2 regions of the Streptomyces sp. NPDC088261 genome follow, and region 1 is predicted to be linked to the other one. Evidence: riboswitches for the same ligand, from Rfam matches in the RefSeq annotation. Region 1 holds a riboswitch; the other holds the start of a gene.

Region 1 (3,382 bases):
ACCTGGAGGCGGGCGGCTCGGCCCACGACACGGCCTCCGCGCGGGCGGCCGGTGAGCGGTTGCGGCGGGAGATCCGCGCGACCACGGGGCTCACCGGGTCGGTGGGGCTCGCGGGGTCCAAGATGCTGGCGAAGATCGCCTCGGAGCAGGCCAAGCCGGACGGCTTGGTCATCGTCGAGCCGGGGACCGAACGGGCGCTCCTGGGGCCGATGACCGTACGGACTCTGCCCGGGGTCGGTCCGGCGACGGGGGAGCACCTGCGGCGGGCCGGGATGACCACCGTGGCGGATCTGGCGGAGGCCGGTGAGGACGAGCTCGTACGGCTGCTGGGGAAGTCGCACGGGGCGTCGCTGTTCCGGATGGCGGGCGGGCACGACGACCGGCCCGTGGTGGCCGAGCGGGAGACCAAGTCCGTCTCCGTGGAGGACACCTTCGACGTCGATCTGCACGACCGGATGCGGGTGCGGGCGGAGGTGGACCGGCTGGCGGACCGGTGCGTCCAGCGGCTGCGGGCGGCCGGGCACTCGGGGCGGACGGTCGTGCTCAAGGTCCGGCGGTACGACTTCTCCACGCTGACCCGCTCGGAGACGCTGCGCGGGCCGACGGACGACCCGGGTGTGGTGCGGGAGGCGGCGGGGCGGCTGCTGGAGTCGGTGGACACCACGGGCGGGGTACGGCTGTTGGGGGTGGGGGTCAGCGGGCTCGCGGACTACACGCAGGAGGACCTGTTCGCGCAGGCGGCGGCGGACCGGCTGGCGGCGGACAAGGCGGCTGCGGACCGGGCGGCGGAGGTGGCCCACGTCGCCGCGTCCACGCCGGCGCCCGGGCAGGGCTCCGGGAAGGGCGCTGAGAAGGCCGGGGAGGAGCGCGCCGACGCCTCCCGGGCACTCGGGGCGGCGGACGGGCACGCGGCGCCCACCGGGGGCGTACCGGCCGCCCAGGAGGCGCCGGGGAATCCGGGCCTGCCCGCCGACCGGCGCTTTCCGGCCGGGCACGACGTGCGCCACGCCGCGTTCGGCGCGGGCTGGGTGCAGGGCAGCGGGCTGCGCCGGGTCACCGTACGGTTCGAGGTGCCGTGGTCCGCGCCGGGGCGGGTGCGGACGTTCTGGGTGGACGATCCCGAGCTGGAGCTGTCGGACCCGCTGCCCCTGACCGGAGGACCGGCCGGGGGCGGTGAGGCGGCTCAGGAGGGGGAGGCGACTCAGGACGGGCCGGGGCCGCCGGAGCGGGATCCGTCGTCCTGGCCGGCGACCCGCCCGAAGTCACGCTCGGCGTCCCGGTCGGACAGCGAGGCGGGGCGCTCGGGCGGCCCCGGTTCCGGCAGGGCCAGGCCGTAGTGCCGGTAGAGCTGGAGCTCCTGCTCGGGCGAGAGGTGCCTGCCGACGCCGAAGTCGGGCGCGTCCTTGATCAGCGAACGCTCGAAGGGAATCCGGAGCGTCTCCTCCTCCAGCGTGCTCGGCGCGAGGGGGACGAACGCGTCCCGGCTGAAGATCCCGGTGCGGACGGCCGCCCACTCGGGCACCCCCGTGGCGTCGTCCAGATACACCTCGTCCACCGTGCCGATCTTGTGGCCATCGCGGTCGAACGCCTTGCGGCCGATCAGGCTGCGCGGATCGATGTCGTTCTCCACGGTCCCTCCAACTGGTCGCACAAGCGGGGAAGACCCGTCGCTCCACTCATAAGAAAAGTGCAGATTTGGCCTGTCGGCCACTCGAAAAGCCCTGCGCGGGGCCTCGCTGGTAGGCTGGCACACGGCTGCTGACCCTGTGCGGGAGAGTCCTCCGGAGAGATCGCCGGAGGCGCCGAAGGAGCAAATCCTCCCCGGAATCTCTCAGGCCCCCGTACCGCACGGACGAGGTCACTCTGGAAAGCAGGGCGGGCGTCGACGGCGTCCGTCCTCACCGACGGTGAAAGCCGGGCGGCCCCCTGGCGCCCGGTGAAGCTCTCAGGTCAGATGACAGAGGGGGAGGCCGTCCGGGCACCCGCGCCTTGGTGCCCCTCGCAGGTCGTGACGACCAGGAGGCCTCCCACATGACCGACCACCGCATTCCGCTCTCCCGGCTGGAGAGTGGCGTTCCCTTCGAGCAGCGCCACATCGGGCCCGACGTGGCGGCCCAGGCGAAGATGCTCGCGCAGGTCGGCTACGGCTCGCTGGACGAGCTGACCGCCGCCGCGGTGCCCGACGTGATCAAGAGCGCGGAGGCGCTGCGGCTGCCCGGGGCCCGTACCGAGGCCGAGGTGCTGGCGGAGCTGCGCTCCCTCGCCGACCGCAACACGGTTCTCGCCCCGATGATCGGTCTCGGCTACTACGGCACGTTCACCCCGCCGGTGATCCTGCGCAACGTCATGGAGAACCCGGCCTGGTACACCGCGTACACGCCGTACCAGCCGGAGATCTCCCAGGGCCGCCTCGAAGCCCTCCTGAACTTCCAGACGATGGTCGCCGACCTGACGGGGCTGCCGACCTCCGGCGCCTCCCTGCTGGACGAGGGCACGGCCGCCGCCGAGGCGATGGCCCTCTCCCGCCGCGCAGGCAAGGTCAAGGACGGTGTTTTCCTGATCGACGCCGACACCCTGCCCCAGACGATCGCCGTGATCAGGACCCGCGCCGAACCGACCGGCGTCGAGGTCGTCGTCGCGGACCTCACCGACGGCATCCCGGCCGACGTCGCCGAGCGCGGTGTCTTCGGCGTGCTGCTCCAGTACCCCGGCGCCTCCGGGGCCGTACGGGACATCAGGCCGGTCGTCGAGCGGGCGCACGAGCTGGGCGCCCTCGTCACCGTCGCCGCCGACCTGCTCGCGCTGACGCTCCTCACCTCGCCCGGCGAACTGGGCGCGGACATCGCCGTCGGCACCACCCAGCGCTTCGGCGTCCCGATGGGCTTCGGCGGACCGCACGCCGGATTCATGGCCGTACGGGACACGTTCGCGCGCACCCTGCCGGGCCGGCTCGTCGGGGTGTCCGTGGACGCCGACGGCGACAAGGCGTACCGGCTGGCCCTCCAGACCCGCGAGCAGCACATCCGCCGCGAGAAGGCCACCAGCAACATCTGCACCGCGCAGGTCCTGCTCGCCGTCATGGCGGGCATGTACGCGGTCTACCACGGGCCCGACGGTCTGCGGGGCATCGCCCGGCGCACCCACCGCTACGCGACGCTGCTCGCCGAGGGGCTGCGGGCCGGCGGCGCGGAGGTCGTGCACGGCGCGTACTTCGACACGGTGACCGTCCGCGTCCCCGGCCGGGCCGCCGAGGTCACCGCCGCCGCCCGTGAGCACGGCGTCAACCTGTACCAGGCCGACGCCGACCACGTCTCCGTCGCCTGTGACGAGACCACCGGGCGCGCCCAGCTGACCGCCGTGTGGGCGGCGTTCGGCGTCGACG
Region 2 (3,382 bases), on a different contig from region 1:
CATCACAGTCCCTGGGGTGTCTAGTTGCCGGAAAATTCCGTGTACTCGTCGGCGGTGAGCAGGTCGGCCGGCTCCTCCGCGACGCGCACCTTGAACAGCCAGCCACCCTCGAAGGGGGCCGAGTTCACCAGCGAGGGGTCGTCCACGACGTCCTGGTTGGTCTCGGTGACCTCGCCGCTCACCGGCGAGTACAGATCGCTGACCGACTTCGTCGACTCCAGCTCACCGCAGGTCTCACCGGCGGTGACCGCGGCACCGACGCCGGGGAGCTCGACGTACACGACGTCACCGAGGGCATTGGCCGCGAACTCGGTGATGCCGACGGTCGACACCCCGTCCTCGGCGGCCGTCAGCCACTCGTGCTCCTTGCTGTAACGCAGCTGCTGGGGGTTGCTCATGGGCTGAATTCTCCTGTACGAGGGGGAGTGGTCGGGACGGGCGTCTTGAGGATCGAGACGCGCGGGGAGGGATCGGGGCCAGGGCCGGACCGGACCGGTCGTCAGGGCCGGGCCGTGGCGTCGCGGGACTGTTGGGGCTGTCGGGACTGTCGGTACCGCAGGGACTGTGACGTCCGAGACGTCCGTATCACTTCCGGCGCTTGTAGAACGGGAGCGCCACGACCTCGTACGCCTCGTGGGACCCGCGGATGTCGACCCCGACCCCCGCCGTCCCCGGCTCGGCGTGCGAGGCGTCCACGTACGCGATGGCGATCGGCTTCCCCAGCGTGGGGGAGGGGGCGCCCGAGGTGACCTCGCCGACGGTCTCCCCACCCGCGACCACGGCGTACCCGGCGCGGGGGACGCGGCGGCCCTCGGCGACCAGGCCGACCAGCTTGCGCGGCGGGGCGGCGGCGGCGCGCTCGGCGGCGGCCTCCAGGGCCTTGCGCCCGACGAAGTCGCCTCCGTTGGAGGTCTTGTCGAACTTGACGACCCGGCCCAGGCCCGCGTCGAAGGGGGTGAGGGCCGTGGACAGCTCGTTGCCGTACAGCGGCATGCCCGCCTCCAGGCGGAGGGTGTCCCGGCAGGACAGCCCGCAGGGCACCAGGCCGACCGGGGCGCCGGCCTCGGTCAGGGCCCGCCAGAGCGTCTCCGCGTGCGCGGGCCCGACGAACAGTTCAAAGCCGTCCTCGCCGGTGTAGCCGGTACGGGCGATGAGCGCGGGCACGCCCGCGACCGTGCCGGGCAGGCCCGCGTAGTACTTCAGGCCGTCCAGGTCGGCGTCCGTGAGCGACCGCAGGATGCCGGGGGACTCCGGGCCCTGGACCGCGAGCAGCGCGTACGCGTCCCGGTCGTCCCGTACCTCCGCGTCGAAGCCCGCCGCGCGGGTGGTCAGCGCGTCCAGGACCGTCTGCGCGTTCGAGGCGTTGGCGACGATCATGTACTCGTCCTCGCCGAGGCGGTAGACGATCAGGTCGTCGAGGATCCCGCCGTCCTCCTGGCAGATCATCGTGTACCGGGCACGGCCGACGGCGACCGCGCCGATGTTGCCCACCAGCGCGTGGTCCAGCAGCTGGGCCGCCTGCGGGCCCGTGACGGTGATCTCGCCCATGTGCGACAGGTCGAACAGACCCGCCTTGGTGCGGACCGCGAGGTGTTCGTCGCGCTCGCTCCCGTACCGCAGGGGCATGTCCCAGCCCGCGAAGTCGGTCATGGTCGCGCCCAGCGCGCGGTGCACCGCGTCGAGGGCGGTGCGGCGGGGGGTGCTGCTCGGGGCAGAGTTCATGGTGGTGACTCCCAGGGCATGACGACGAGGACGGTCCTCCCCATCTGTCATCGGAACCTGAGAGGTTCACCACGACCGCACGGAACCACGGACGACTCTCCGTACGTGCTCACGGTCGTGACTTGCACCTTGGGTGGGACCGCGACGGGCGGCCCGCTTTTCAGATCTGCCTCATCCACGCGGTACGGGGCCTGAGAGATTCAAGGGGAGAACTTGCTCCTTCGGCGCCCGGCGCACACGGTGAGCCGGGACTCTCCCGCGCGGATTCAAACGGCCTGTATGCAGTTGGCGCCGTCATCATCGCACGCATCGCGGGCGCGTGGGGGAGAGAGTCCCCGAACATGGCGACTGCCCGCCACGCCCCGTGAAAGGCTTGCGCGGCATTACCAATTCTTTACACTTTATGGGCAAGGGTCTGGCAGGGGTCAAGGGCCAGGGTGTCCGACCTGACGGGGGGACGGCGATGACGTCGCAGGGATCCGGTGCGTATGTGACGGCGACAGGGGTGGCGGCGACGGGCGTGGCGACGGGCGTGGCGCCGGGGGTGGCGGGCGCAGCGGCGTCCGGAATGCCCGTCCAGTCCGGTGTGACGGCCGCCCGGGACGTGCCCGCGCGCTCCGCGCCGGTGGTCCGCGACCTGCGCGGCCGCGACGGCAGGGTGCCGGGCACCCTCTACTTCGCGGCGGGGGACGTCGTGGTCGTCTCGGGACTGCCGGGCAGCGGCAAGTCCACGTTGATACGGAGGGCGGCCGCCGGCGGCGTCGACTCGCAGGACACCAGGGACCGCTGGGCGCGCCGGCTGCCCCGCCCCGTGCCGTACGCCGTCTACCGCCCGCTGGTCCGCGTCGCCCACTACGCCGCGCTGTGGCGCGCGCTGCGCTCCGGCGAGAGCGTGGTCGTGCACGACTGCGGTACGCAGACCTGGGTACGGCGCTGGCTCGCCCGCGACGCCCGGGTGCGGGGCCGCCGCCTCCACCTGGTCCTGCTGGACGTCACGCCCGGGGTGGCCCGCGCGGGCCAGCGCGAGCGCGGCCGGGGCGTCTCGGGGTACGCGTTCGCCCGCCACCGGCGCGCGGTCCGCCGCCTCGTCAAGGACGCCGAGTCGGGCCGCCTCCCGGCGGGCTGCGCCTCGGCGACCCTGCTGGACAGGCCGGCGGCCACCACCCTGTCCGCCATCACGTTCACGGGCGGGACGCCCTGAGGCGCTCCGGGCGGCCCGCCCCGGCGCGTGCTCCGGGCGGCCCGCCCCGGCGCGTGCTCCGGGCGGCCCGCCCTGACGCGCTCCGGGCGGTACGCCCGGGATGCGCCGTGACGACAGGCCTTAGGGTGCTGCGGCAGGCAAGCAGGTGAGTGGAGGGGTGGAGCGCGTGGACACAGCATGGCCCGGCAACGAGCTCGAAGAGGTGCTCGCGGCCTCGCTCGGGAACGACGCCGCGGGCGGACGGCTCGTGGAGGTGCTCGGGCGCAGCCAGGTCTGGGTGCCGCTGCCCCAGGGCGGCGGCCCCGACAGCCAGAGCCTCGATCTCCCCACGATGGAGATCGAAGGCGCCCCGTACGTCCCGGTGTTCAGCTCCGAGCAGCAGTTCATGGGATGCGTCGGCGCCCACATGCCCTTCACCGTGGCCCCCGCGCGCGAGTTCGCGCGCGGGCTGCCCCCGCA

Evidence for each region. Region 1 has a riboswitch for glycine ahead of gcvP (aminomethyl-transferring glycine dehydrogenase). Riboswitches for the same ligand answer to the same signal wherever they lie in the genome.
Region 2: another riboswitch for glycine. It lies ahead of gcvT (glycine cleavage system aminomethyltransferase GcvT); the one in region 1 lies ahead of gcvP (aminomethyl-transferring glycine dehydrogenase).

Annotation. Positions count from the first base shown of each region.
Region 1 covers NZ_JBIURL010000006.1:9,214-12,595, forward strand. The annotation lists gene ACIODU_RS13970 (DNA polymerase IV) at 1-1,337, shown strand, start outside; partial or broken gene ACIODU_RS13975 (PRC-barrel domain-containing protein) at 1,235-1,630, opposite strand; glycine riboswitch at 1,760-1,857, shown strand; gene gcvP (aminomethyl-transferring glycine dehydrogenase) at 2,032-3,382, shown strand, end outside.
Region 2 covers NZ_JBIURL010000003.1:327,336-330,717, forward strand. The annotation lists gene glyA (serine hydroxymethyltransferase) at 1-3, opposite strand, end outside; gene gcvH (glycine cleavage system protein GcvH) at 21-398, opposite strand; gene gcvT (glycine cleavage system aminomethyltransferase GcvT) at 586-1,722, opposite strand; glycine riboswitch at 1,893-1,991, opposite strand; gene ACIODU_RS08675 (AAA family ATPase) at 2,186-2,923, shown strand; gene ACIODU_RS08680 (enhanced serine sensitivity protein SseB) at 3,090-3,382, shown strand, end outside.